Regions from separate parts of the Paenibacillus urinalis genome, predicted to be linked through region 1. Evidence: predicted binding sites of a transcription regulator. Region 1 holds the regulator's gene; each other region holds the start of a gene.

Region 1 (3,184 bases):
TGTCACTCCCATTAAAATGAGCCCACAATCCTTCAAAAGGGTTAATGCCAATCATTTTTGTAAAAGCAAACGTTTCATACGATTCATACAGCTTCCTTGCTTCATTGCGGACAGAAGTCTCCAGTTCATGAGGATCAACGCCTGTTTGCTTAGATGCAACTAGACATGTTTCGTAAAAAGCTTCCTCTACACTCCGCTCATCCCATAAGAGTGTATCATCCAAATCGAATAGCACTGCTTTGATTGACATGCTTCTCTCTCCCCCGAAAGTATGGTATCGTATGTTAGGCTTCTTACTTTACTCTCTTATCTTCGACAGGTATTTGATGATTCTGTGCGTATTGCACAAGGCGTGCTCCCATCGCTTCTACATCATATAGATTAAGCAGTTTGCTGAACACCCAAGGACCGCCTTTGCCATTACGTTCAACAACAACAGAACCTTTTTCCAGGACAATTTTCTTAATATCCTCTGGACCCATGGAACGTTCTCTGCTTAGCTTAATCGTCTTGATCCGCTTCTTACCGACTTTGAGATACGGCCGGCGCATAAAGTACATCAGAGCAAGTCCAAGATAAAGCGCAAATACAACCCAATCAAATGCTCCTACTCCATCTGTCGTCAAACCGCTAAGAGTCAGGAACATGAATGATAGGACAACGAGTACAAATGGGAACAAAAATGCTCTTCCTTTAAATACATCCTCTTGTTCAACACCAGATCCGATGGATGGCTGGCCTCTTTTTTTACGATCTTTATTAATTTTCTGCTGATTTTTCTTCACTGATCTTTCAAATGAACTCGCCATGAGTATCCTCCTTCAATCTATAACAAAAGCATGGACCTATTTATTAAATCATTTTCCTTTTGAATACGTGTCGCCGCTTACATCATCCACAATCTCAATGGATTCCAGCTGCTGACGGAAGTTGCTGCGGATGTTGTTCAAATAGATCTCTCTAAGCTCAGTCCGTTCAGCCAATTCTTCATCGTTAAGCCCGGATTCCTTCTGCTTGCGGGCAAGCTCATTAATCCGCGCAACTAGACTTTCAATATCCAACTTTCTTCCCCTCCAAAATGCATAGTCTCTTTAACTTTGACATGATTAGAAAAGGTTGTCAAGGTAAATACCTGTATAGTCTGTATTTAGTACAAAATACAAAAAAGACGCAGATCAAGCCGCGTCCTTAGCATGTTGTAGATTATAAAAGAATTATACATATCAATCAAAATAAGGAAGATTTAAGAGCTGCCCTACTTGTATATCACTGCTGGACAATCCATTAATATGTTGAATTTGGTTAACATAATCTCTTATATCCATACCTTCTGGTTTATGCTCTGAACCGATTGCCCATAAGGTATCACCTGGTTCCACAACAACCTTCTCGTATGCCGTCTCTTGTCCCGCGTCTGCAAATACCGTCATGAATCCAGTTAAGCTCAGAAGCAGGACTGACGCTATTAATATCAAACGAATTATTCTCTGCTTGTTCTTCTTCATTATAATATGTATCGTCTCACCCAAGTTATTGTTCGTCATTTCATCTGTTCTAGAATGTATGCTGTTATAAGTGCTGTATTTAAGCATTATTTCAACCTCCAAACGTTTGTTCTCATTCCTTACAGAACTCACTATAACACGAACATGTGTTTTGGGCAATAGTTTTTGAGAACAATTGTTCTGTATTTTTTAGAACTAATGTTTGTACGAACGGAGGTTCTATGCTATAATTTTCCCAAACGTTATTATGTGGAGTTGATACGGTATGTCGAAGGTATCCAGCAGGCAATTAGCAATTCTGGAGTTTATACGCAATGAAGTCCGATTGAAGGGATATCCGCCGTCCGTAAGAGAGATTGGTGAAGCTGTTGGCCTGGCCTCCAGTTCAACCGTTCACGGACACCTGGATCGTCTGGAGAAGAAGGGGTTAATTCGCAGAGACCCTACTAAGCCACGGGCTATTGAATTGCTCGGTCAAGATGATGGTGATGATAATGTTCTTCAATTTACGCAGACCGTTGCTCGCGTCCCTGTAGTGGGTAAAGTTACTGCGGGTATTCCGATCACAGCTACAGAGAATATTGAAGATTACTTCCCGCTGCCGATGCAGTATGTTGGTGAGGAGAAAGTATTCATGCTTTCTGTTGTCGGGGACAGTATGATTGAGGCGGGAATTTCGAATGGCGACTATGTTATCGTCCGCCAGCAACAAACAGCGAATAACGGAGACATCGTCGTCGCGATGACGGAAGATGATGAAGCAACCGTTAAGACTTTTTATAAAGAGAAGGACCATATTCGCTTGCAGCCAGAGAATCCTACATACGAACCTCTCCGGCTTACAAAAGTAACCATTTTGGGTAAGGTTATCGGCTTGTTCCGTGACTTCCTTCATTAATTAGCCATTCTTTTATTTCTTGTATATTTTAAGGAGAGGTCTTCGTTGGAAGATCTCTCCTTTTTTCATAAGGTTTATTGCTAGGTATAATTTAAATGCGTCTAATTGATTCGCTTTGAAAAAAGCTGTTATCACAAATAGAAAAAGGCCCTTTTACTATTATGTAAAATGGCCTTTTTCACTATCGTCTAATCATCAACTTTACTTATTGTTCTCTATACGAATCAAGATCGCTGCGAGTTCTTCCCGAGTTACAGAATCTCTCGGACGTGTTCCATCCATGTATCCTTTTAAAGCAGCTTGCTCCCAAGCTGTTCTAGCCCATGGACTTACCATGTTAAGATCTTCCTCATCTGCTGCTATCATCACGTCTTTCTGTTCCAAACCGAAGAATTGAACTACTCCAGCCACGTGCCCGTCAATAATAGCCTCAATCACCTGATCATTTTGTAGTAGAATGGCGTCAGCGTCGATGAACAGATTCTCAGTCAATACAGCCGACATATTGGATTCTCGTAGCATATGCAAATTGCCTGTCTTTGGTTTGCGATCAATCACGTTGTATTTTCTCAGTTCAGTTATAATACTTTCGTGCAGAGTTTCCTGAAGCTCTTTTGATTTCAGACTAGCTGAAGTATAACGAAAGCTTTCAAAACCCCCAGCACCACCGCCCGCATTACAATGGATTGAAATAATTGCATCTGCAGCTAATTCATTGGCTATTTTCGTTCGCTCTTTCAGTTCTATAAATTGATCCATTTCGCGTGTTAGGAATACCTGA
Region 2 (3,184 bases), 2.4 Mb from region 1:
ACCTGTGCGCAAGCTGTCGCTTGGACAGCGGATGAGGGCAGACCTCGGAGCAGCCATGCTGCATGAACCGGACATTCTCTTTCTAGACGAGCCAACGATCGGACTTGATGTTAATGCCAAGCGAAATATTCGCTCCTTCCTGAAGCTGCTTAACGAGGAACTCGGCAAAACGATCCTGCTGACAACCCATGATATGGACGACATTGAGCAGCTGTGCAGCCGGGTCATGGTGATTAACCATGGACAGCTTACCTATGATGGAACGGTTCAAGCTTTGCGCGATAATATCGGACTTCCTACTATTATAAAAGTATCGTATCGGGAAGGGTGCTCTATTCCTCCATCTGCAGACGTGCATAACTACCCTATGATGAAATTGTCACAGATAACGGGGAATACGATTACCGTTGAAGCCAATCGAAGCAAGATCACCACCATGGAGATCTTGAAGGAGCTGGGTGAATGGGGTGAGATTGAGGACGTCGAGATGCAGGAACCGGTTTTTGAAGATGTAATTCATAAAGTATATTGAAGTGTCATAACACGAAATTTCATTTAAAAAAGAGGATCTCCCGCAGCAGCAAGGCAGGGGACCCTCTTTTTTACATTACATAGACCACTTATACGATCAAAGAGTTCTATAATGATGATTCACGCTCATACTTGTTGCTGCCGGGCAGGCGTTTAATTTTGTTCCAAGCGTCAATGGCTTCCTTTCGACTCTTTCCCTCATTAGCGGGATCAGCAAAAAAATCCCGAGTAAATTGATTGTATTCAAACTGGGGAGCAATCGTTTTTTTGTAAGCAGGGTCTTTTTTTCGGTATTCTTCCTCCTGCCAAGCTTCGACGACGTCACGGTACGTGTTACCGATATTGCTCTTAAAGTAATTCTGTATATATGTAGAGAAATGAAATTTAGGGATGACGGACTTAAAAAAGGCCCTTACTTCTTGGCTGCAGCGATGATGCTCTGTAATGATCGTCTCAAGACTTAAAGGGGGATGCTGTTCTGTCTTCCGGGCCGAGTTCTGTTTCCTAAGAGGGCTTCTAATCTCGCCTGTTTCCAGAAAAACCTCGATTCGATCGGCAAGTTCTGTCTTTGAACCAGATGCACTCATTCCATGTGTTCTGCAAAAGTCCTGTAATTCTTCTTTTAACCAATAATAGTCTTTAAAGCTATGTACACTAATGTCATCTGTTAGTTTAGGTCTCATACCGTATTCACCTCCTATATGTATACTAATACAAACATATGTTCTTGTAAATCAACAGGATTGTTCAACATTTAGGGCTTGCTTTTTTGTCACTTTTTTAGGACGATAACAGAGGAGAGTGGAATCCGCTTTCATCTGCGAATTGAAGAGTAGAATCAAGCATTAGTGAAGCAGGATAGCAAGATTCCTAAAACGTTTTAGGTAAATTATAAGGAAGTAGGATGATGGCACCCCCTGCACACCTATTTCGGTATAAAAAAATACAAGCTTGGAGGAAAGCACATGTTCTTAACGTACAATCGTCCGGCCAAGGAATGGACGGAAGCTCTTCCCATCGGAAATGGTAGAATGGGCGCTATGGTATTTGGGCGGATGGAGCTGGAGAGACTGCAGCTGAATGAAGACACGTTATGGTCTGGTCCACCGAAGGAAACGAATAATCCGGAGTCTCTTGAAGTATTGCCTGAGGTACGCCGGTTGCTCAAGGAAGGCAAGTATGCAGAAGCGGACAAGCTAAGCAAGAAAATGATGGGTGCTTATACTCAGTCGTATCTCCCCTTCGGTGATCTGAACATCAGCTTTGATCACGGAGATATCGGCTGGAATTACAAACGCACATTGGAGCTGAATGAAGGCGTGGCTACGACTCAGTTCCAAATCGGGGAGACGGTGTATACCCGCGAAGTATTCGCCTCCTATCCAGATCAAATTATTGTCATGCGGATGGAGTCCAGTATCCCAGGAAGATTAGGGTTTAAGGCAAGCTTCAGCAGCTTGCTTCGACATGAGCAGTCTTCCGATGGAAATCACGCCGTTCTATCCGGATATGCACCAGAAGTAGTGCACCCCAGCTATTATCCTGCGGACAATCCGATCCGATATGGTAAATCTGGAGAAACGGATGCCATGCGTTTTGAAGGAAGAATTGCAGTAACCCATGAAGGCGGGACATCCAAGGTGGATGCATCAGGTATTCGTATAGTGGATGCAGACAGCGCTACTATATACTTGAGTATGGCAACCAGCTTTAATGGTTATGACCGTTCACCGGGTAAAGACGGCAAGGATGAATCGGCTTGTGCGAAGGAGCATCTGGATAACGCACTGAAGTACAATTATACAGAGCTCCGCGCACGCCATGTAGAAGATTACCAAAGACTGTATCAACGGGTGGAGCTGGATCTCGGACCAGGGCTTGCACCAGCTGATCTTCCGACAGATGAACGGATCGTAGAATATGGAGGCAGGGATCCTTATCTGGTGAATCTTCTCTTCCAATATGGCCGTTACTTGATGATATCCAGCTCCAGACCAGGAACTCAGCCTGCGAACCTTCAAGGCATTTGGAACCACGAAACGAGAGCGCCATGGAGCAGTAATTATACATTGAATATCAATGCGGAAATGAACTACTGGCCGGCGGAGACAGCCAATCTGTCCGAATGTCATGAGCCGTTGATGGATCTGATTAAGCGTCTGTCCGTCAACGGCAAGAAGACGGCGGAGATTCATTATGGAACAAGAGGCTGGACGGCTTCCCACAATACCGATCTGTGGGGACATACCGCTCCTGTAGGGAACTTTGGACATGGCGATCCGGTGTGGGCATTGTGGCAAATGGGCGGCGTATGGCTCTGTCAGCACTTATATGAGCATTATGTATTTACCAAGGATGAGGATTTCCTAAGAAATACAGCGTATCCGATCATGAAGGACGCCGCGCTCTTCTGCCTGGATTGGCTCATTCCGGATGAGAACGGGATGCTCGTGACCGCACCTTCTACCTCGCCGGAGCATCGATACAGAATCGACGGTGAGCTGTATGGGGTGACAACAGCAGCGACCATGGATCTTGCTCTTATGTATGATTTGTTCACCAATATTGCTGAGGTGAGCGAAGTCTTGGGAGAAGATGCTGAATTTGCGCAAGAAGTCCTCGCAGCCAGAGATCAGCTGCCGCCGCTGAGAAT
Region 3 (3,184 bases), 300 kb from region 1:
TCTAATTTCCCATCCATCTGGGTCATGATTTCGAGTGCTGTTGTCGTTCGGTGAGCATCCGGATTGGCTTGATTCTCAAATTGCTGCGGGATGAAGCTCCCCGGTATGGCTTCTTTAAGCTCCAGCGCTTTTTGAATCGCTCCGGGCATACGCTCGGCAGCAGGAGTGAGTACAACCTCTGCGCCGTACGCCTTGAGTATGTTAATTCGTTCTTTGCTCATGTTATCAGGCATGACTAGAATTGCTTTATACCCTTTGGCTGCGGCGTTCATAGCCAGACCGATGCCTGTGTTTCCGCTGGTAGGCTCTATAATGGTTGCGCCAGGCTGAAGAAGGCCGCGGAGTTCCGCCTGTCTGATCAGATTGGCTGCCGCACGGTCCTTCACACTGCCGCTGGGATTGAAGTATTCGAGCTTGACGTATACATCAGCATGATCGGCTTTCGGTAGACGATTCAGCCTGACGACCGGAGTGTTACCGATCAATTCGGTTACATTGTTTACAACGAGGCGCTTGCCTGATTTCGGCACGGCAGAATGATTTTGATCATGCATGTGAAAGTCCCCTTTAGTTAATACCCTATTATTTCAGTAGGAATATATATCTTCTAATATCATACGAACAGAAAGACAGCTCCGTCAAGACAGCTCCGTCAAGACAGCTCCGTCAAGACAGCTCCGTCAAGACAGCTCCGTCAAGACAGCTCCGTCAAGACAGCTCCGTCAGGTCAATGCCCAGCCGTTCGCTCATTTCCTTCATGACTTCGGTCTTGCAGAAGGTCCACAGTAAATATAGGCGCCGGTGATATCCCCGGCACAGGTAGCGCATTTCAAATCCTTCCCTCAGCTTGTTCTCCTCGTAAATGCGGATCCCGCCTCTACGCATCTGTATCCGGATATCCGTCAAATTTCGGGTTACATCCATCTGGATGCGGGTTAAATGATGGACATACAGCTGAGGCATATGCAAAGAAACATGCTGTATGGTATGAATGTCCTGTTCAAGCACATCCAGCATGAGAATGTGCATCATATATTTTTTGACCAGCAAATGATCTGCTTCACTGGGGACCGGGGCGGTGGATGATGTAGACATCCCGTTCACTTCCTTACTGATATGTAGTTGAATCCGTTTCATACTATTCTTTGAATTATATTTACAGAACATATGTTCCTGTAATATTATATTCAATATAAGATCTGTTTATGCGGTCTGACAAGTGGAAATTGCATACATACGGATGGGGAGAGGGGTTTGATGAAGCGATGATTCATCATCTAGAGATCTATGTCTCTGATTTGGAGAGAAGCACTGAATTCTGGGGATGGCTTCTAACGGAGCTGGGATATGAGCAGTATCAGAAATGGGAGAAGGGAATAAGCTGGAGATTTGGAGCGGCTTATCTTGTATTTGTACAGGCCGAGGACCGATTTCTTGATGTCCCGTATCACAGATGCAGAGTAGGGCTTAATCATCTTGCTTTTCACGCCGAATCAAGAGCGCAGGTCGATTCGCTTACCCGTCAGATGAGGGATAGAGGAGTTCCGATCTTGTACGAGAATCTTCACCCTTATGCGGGAGGAGAGCAGTATTACGCTGTATATTTTGAAGATCCTGACCGAATTAAGGTAGAGCTTACAGCACCATCGGAGAATACATACAGCTAATTGACAATGGATAAGAGAAAGGCAGCATCGATCAATGATGATCAATGCTGCCTGGATTAATCGGTTTTATGCCATATATTGCGGTTTATCGTAGAGTGCGTCCTTCTCTAATATGACCTTGTACGGGCGTTCCTTGCCTTTCAAGGAAGGGCCAAGCGTGACAATGGGCACCTCGGGCTTCTTGAAACTGTTGCCGCTGTCACCTTCCGGTACAGATCCGGTTGTTTCGCGGGCGGCACTCAGACGTACCTTTGGGGCTCCTCTTTTTTTGGTGAGCCTCTGTCTGATTGGTTTCATCCCAACTCTCCTCCTAACAGGTCGTGAATAGCACTAAATAATTGACGATTATCGCGGTCAATTTGCTGGAATAGATCATCACCTGCCTCGAGGTGTCCAACAAGATGCACGGTAAATACATAACCACTTGCTACAGGATAGCACAGCATATACTCTTTCTCAAGATAATCATCGTACAGATTCACCTTAATTTTGTTCTCCTTGTACGCATCAACGACAAGAATTCGACTGGGATCATCCGGCGTTTTGCCATCATTGATATTCATAGGATAACGCCTCCCGATCTCACCGACATTTCCGGCTACCTGCTCAATATATCCGGATAGAGACACCCGGTGCACCGTGGTACCGCGTACGAGAAAGTGCGGCCGAGATACAAAGGCTGTTCTTAGTGTATCGCTCATACGATGGAGCATTTGATCATCGATTTTGCGGGAACGCAGCAGTTCACGAAAGAAACGAAGCAGCTTCAGGAGCTGAATGCGTTTATTCTCTTCCTCCTGCTTTACTTTATTCACTTTCTCTGTTAAATACATATCCGACCAAGGGCCTAATCTTTCCATCATGTCTGCAATTTTGTGACAGGCTACCGATACAGCGGGTGCCCAGTTGCTATCTGAACGAATCTCATAAGTCAGGGAACCTAGACCAAGAAGATCGCTGGGCATTCGCATGCCTTCGATATCCTTACTGCTATCCAGCTCGTTAACATGCTCAGGTAATATAAAGAATATGCGTCCTCTTCCCAATCGGCTCATAAAAAGACCCATTTCAAACAGGGTATTGTCCCGTACCGTGGCGTACATTTTTCCTCGAATACTGGTGATGTCATCCGGGTGGAAAATAAAAATGGCGAAATCACTGCTTCGAACCTGCTTCTCCAGATCCTCCATCGTATAGCTGCTAGGGTTAAAAACGCCGGCATACCATGGAGTGACTTCAGCAGCATACCTTAAATTCTCATGTACAGCTGCGGCAATAGGCTTCGCTTCAAGGGAACATCCGATGAACGCTCTAGGCTTTATCGTCTTCATAGTCCGCTCCGCCTCGCTTACGGGATATGTTTTTTAAGATCTTTTTCTATATTATACCATTTACCCGAATTTGACGAACCGAAAAGCATCACATTCTGAAGAAAGAGACGTAAGAACTAGAAGTATGAGACTTAAGACGATATTATGATTATTAATAGTCTATTCGCCGTTACATGAAGTGGACAT
Region 4 (3,184 bases), 1.4 Mb from region 1:
GGAAGGAAAAAATACTTATTCGCATATGGGACTCATGTACATTTTAGTATTCGTGTTAAGAAATTGTCAAGAGAATGCGCTTTTTATGCTATGGACCTTCTTAGTCCAATATATCCTCTTCATCGACTTCCCCTGTATACTCATCCGTATACTGTGATTGAAGCTGCCCTATTACCTTCCTTGTTACCTCTCCAGAATATCCACGGCGCATTAAGAAGGGGTAGGTTTTACGCTTCTTCTCGAGCACATCCCCTTTAATCTGATCCCACTTCTTCCGTCCAGCAGTCATCGCGCTGTCCCATTCTTCCTCAACACTGACTTCTCCAAGAGCAAGCTGAATATGTTCTTTGGCTATTCCTTTCTGCCGAAGCTCCTGCCCTACCCACAGTTTCCCCTTTCGGTGGTTGGAAATACGCTGTATGGCCCATTCTTTTGCGTAGAATGCGTCATCAATCAGCCTCTCTCGCTCCAACCTTGATAATACCTCTTCAATTATTGAGTCCACATATTCCTTTTGCTTCAGCTTCTGTGCCATCTCGTGCCTTGTCCGCGGCTTCCGTTCAAGGAATTTTAGACTTTGTACATAAGCTCGCTGCTTCTCATCAGCTATAACAATTTCTTCAAGCTCCGTCTTGTGAAATGAATTCCCCTTGATCATTCGGTATTTGATCATTACGTCTTCTAATACAGACAACTCATACGGACCAAACGATATCATATACCTCGCTTCACGCCCTCGCAGCTTCTCCACTCGAGTGATCTCTAGTGATTCATTAGGAAAATGGGAGACACCCTGCTCTATGTCCTGGTTCATATCCTGCTCGTAATTGTCATTCATCCTGTGTCTCTCACTTCCCTCATTACTAAATTTGTGGTGTATCTGTATAACTAGACAAAAAACCGCAGATCAAAGTGAGCTGCGGTTTACAGAAAATCAAAAGAATACTTTTATTCTATTTCGAACAATTCCTGTTCTTCTTCAGCTTCCTTCGCTTTCTCAGCATCAGACTGAGCTGGAACCGTCGTTGTTAAGTTGCTTGCTTCACGCACTTTCAGCTCAATAGTTTGTGTAAGCTCAGGATTCTCCTTCAAGAACTGCTTCGAATTCTCACGTCCTTGGCCTAAACGGTCACCGTTATAGGAATACCACGCACCACTCTTATCCACGATGTTGTATTCTGTGGCGATGTCGAGCAAACTTCCTTCTCTGGAAATTCCTTCACCATACATAATATCAACTTCTGCTTGCTTAAATGGAGGAGCAACCTTATTCTTCACGACCTTAATCCGAGTCCGGTTCCCGACAACATCGTTCCCCATCTTGATGCTCTCTACACGGCGTACGTCAAGACGTACAGTGGAGTAGAACTTAAGAGCACGACCACCAGGAGTCGTCTCTGGGTTACCAAACATGATGCCGACTTTCTCACGAAGCTGATTAATAAAGATCGCGATCGTCTTGGATTTGCTGATCGCACCAGACAGCTTACGAAGAGCTTGAGACATCAGACGTGCTTGAAGACCAACGTGGGAATCGCCCATATCGCCTTCAATCTCTGCCTTCGGCACGAGTGCAGCTACAGAGTCAATAATAACGATATCAACCGCGCCACTTCTTACGAGCGCCTCTGCAATCTCTAGACCTTGCTCACCTGTGTCCGGCTGGGACAACAGCAATTCATCAATGTTAACGCCAAGCTTTCTAGCGTATTGCGGATCAAGAGCATGCTCTGCATCGATAAATGCAGCTTGTCCACCTTGCTTCTGTACTTCAGCAATAGCATGAAGTGCAACGGTTGTTTTACCAGAAGATTCAGGTCCATATATTTCAATAATCCGGCCTCTAGGGAAACCGCCGGTTCCTAGTGCAATATCCAAAGCAATTGATCCACTGGGTACAATTTCGACTTGCATGTGAGTTGATTCACCCAGTTTCATAATTGAACCTTTACCAAATTGCTTCTCTATTTGACGGAGCGCCATATCCAGCGCAGCACGACGATCTGACAATAAACTCACATCCTTCTTTGTTTATAAGTATATGATACTCTCTTTATGGTCGTTTGCCAAGCATTTTTTGAGAACATACATTCGTTTTTTTTGGAGGAGCGGGCGCCCACCTGTCTCTCTCTGACTTTCATATTTGAATAATGAAATAAAAAAGGAAGAACCACCGCAAAACGAGTTCGCTTCGGTTCTTCCGATATATACAGTATACTGCTTCCCTCGCTGATCGTCAAACGGTTAGAACACCAGTCTACCGTAGTGTCAATCCAGCTTCTCGTTCTCAACAAGCTTACGCCATAAACGGTACAGCAGCGTTTTGGCTGAACGAATACGAATGGTTTCCCGGTTGCCGCTCAAGTTAAGCTCGTGGATCTCAGTTTCTCCCCCACGCTCCGCTATGCCGATATATACAAGGCCAACTTTCTTGCGCTCTGAATAACCAGGGCCAGCTACTCCCGTAACCGCCAATCCATAATCAGCATCGGTTATCATCCGGACCTGCTCTGCAAGCACTTTAGCCACTTCGGGGCTAACCGCGCCAGGAGCATCCTCCCCTTCTAAATATGCATGGGGAACATTCAGCAGCTTCTCCTTCATTTCATTTGTATAGCACACGATCCCGCCACGAAGCATGGTCCCGCTCCCCGGTATGGATGTCAGCAGCTCCATGAGCAGGCCGCCTGTACAGCTCTCTGCAGCCCCCAGGGTCAGTTCACGGTCCGCCATCATCTCTACAATGACATGTTCAATAGGAATATCATGGCTTGCATACAAATGCTCTGGCAGACGCTGTTGAATCTGCACTTCAAGCTCATTCAACTTGACCATGGCTTCACTTTCGCTTCCGGCTTTGGTAGAGATACGAACCGTCACTTCACCTTCTCCAGCATAAGGAGCAATCGTCGGATCGGTCTGTGCCGAAATAAGATCCTTCAGCTTATCCTCCAGCATAGATTCACCGATCCCCGCAAACTTCAGCATTTTGGAGTAGATTGGCATCTCGCCGGTAAGCGCATGCTGCTGAAGCCATGGTACAGCATGATTTGAGAACATAGGTTTCAACTCTTTAGGAGGTCCCGGCAAAATAATATAATAGTGATCATCTTGAAATATCGCATTTCCGAGAGCAAGCCCTGTCTCGTTCGTAAGGGGAGTTGCCCCTTCTATTAATGTCGCT

The links. The regulator LexA, encoded in region 1, represses DNA repair genes until DNA is damaged. The targets are predictions, from matches to a motif close to CGAACATATGTTCG.
Region 2: the regulator LexA is predicted to act here: its motif matches at 1,246-1,259, upstream of PUW25_RS04870 (DUF6434 domain-containing protein).
Region 3: the regulator LexA is predicted to act here: its motif matches at 1,161-1,174, upstream of PUW25_RS17770 (YhjD family protein).
Region 4: the regulator LexA is predicted to act here: its motif matches at 2,081-2,094, upstream of recA (recombinase RecA).

What each region holds. Positions count from the first base shown of each region.
Region 1 is NZ_CP118108.1:3,539,410-3,542,593, forward strand. It holds gene PUW25_RS16255 (HAD family hydrolase) at 1-250, opposite strand, end outside; gene PUW25_RS16260 (hypothetical protein) at 294-809, opposite strand; gene PUW25_RS16265 (DUF896 domain-containing protein) at 858-1,061, opposite strand; gene PUW25_RS16270 (LysM peptidoglycan-binding domain-containing protein) at 1,224-1,592, opposite strand; gene lexA (transcriptional repressor LexA) at 1,771-2,403, shown strand; gene PUW25_RS16280 (N-acetylmuramoyl-L-alanine amidase family protein) at 2,605-3,184, opposite strand, start outside.
Region 2 is NZ_CP118108.1:1,100,935-1,104,118, forward strand. It holds partial or broken gene PUW25_RS04865 (ABC transporter ATP-binding protein) at 1-532, shown strand, start outside; gene PUW25_RS04870 (DUF6434 domain-containing protein) at 639-1,214, opposite strand; gene PUW25_RS04875 (glycoside hydrolase family 95 protein) at 1,497-3,184, shown strand, end outside.
Region 3 is NZ_CP118108.1:3,838,114-3,841,297, reverse strand. It holds gene cysK (cysteine synthase A) at 1-554, opposite strand, end outside; gene PUW25_RS17770 (YhjD family protein) at 709-1,095, opposite strand; gene PUW25_RS17765 (VOC family protein) at 1,266-1,667, shown strand; gene PUW25_RS17760 (hypothetical protein) at 1,734-1,964, opposite strand; gene PUW25_RS17755 (nucleotide-binding protein) at 1,961-2,998, opposite strand.
Region 4 is NZ_CP118108.1:2,126,725-2,129,908, reverse strand. It holds gene PUW25_RS09925 (regulatory protein RecX) at 101-838, opposite strand; gene recA (recombinase RecA) at 949-2,010, opposite strand; gene PUW25_RS09915 (competence/damage-inducible protein A) at 2,269-3,184, opposite strand, start outside.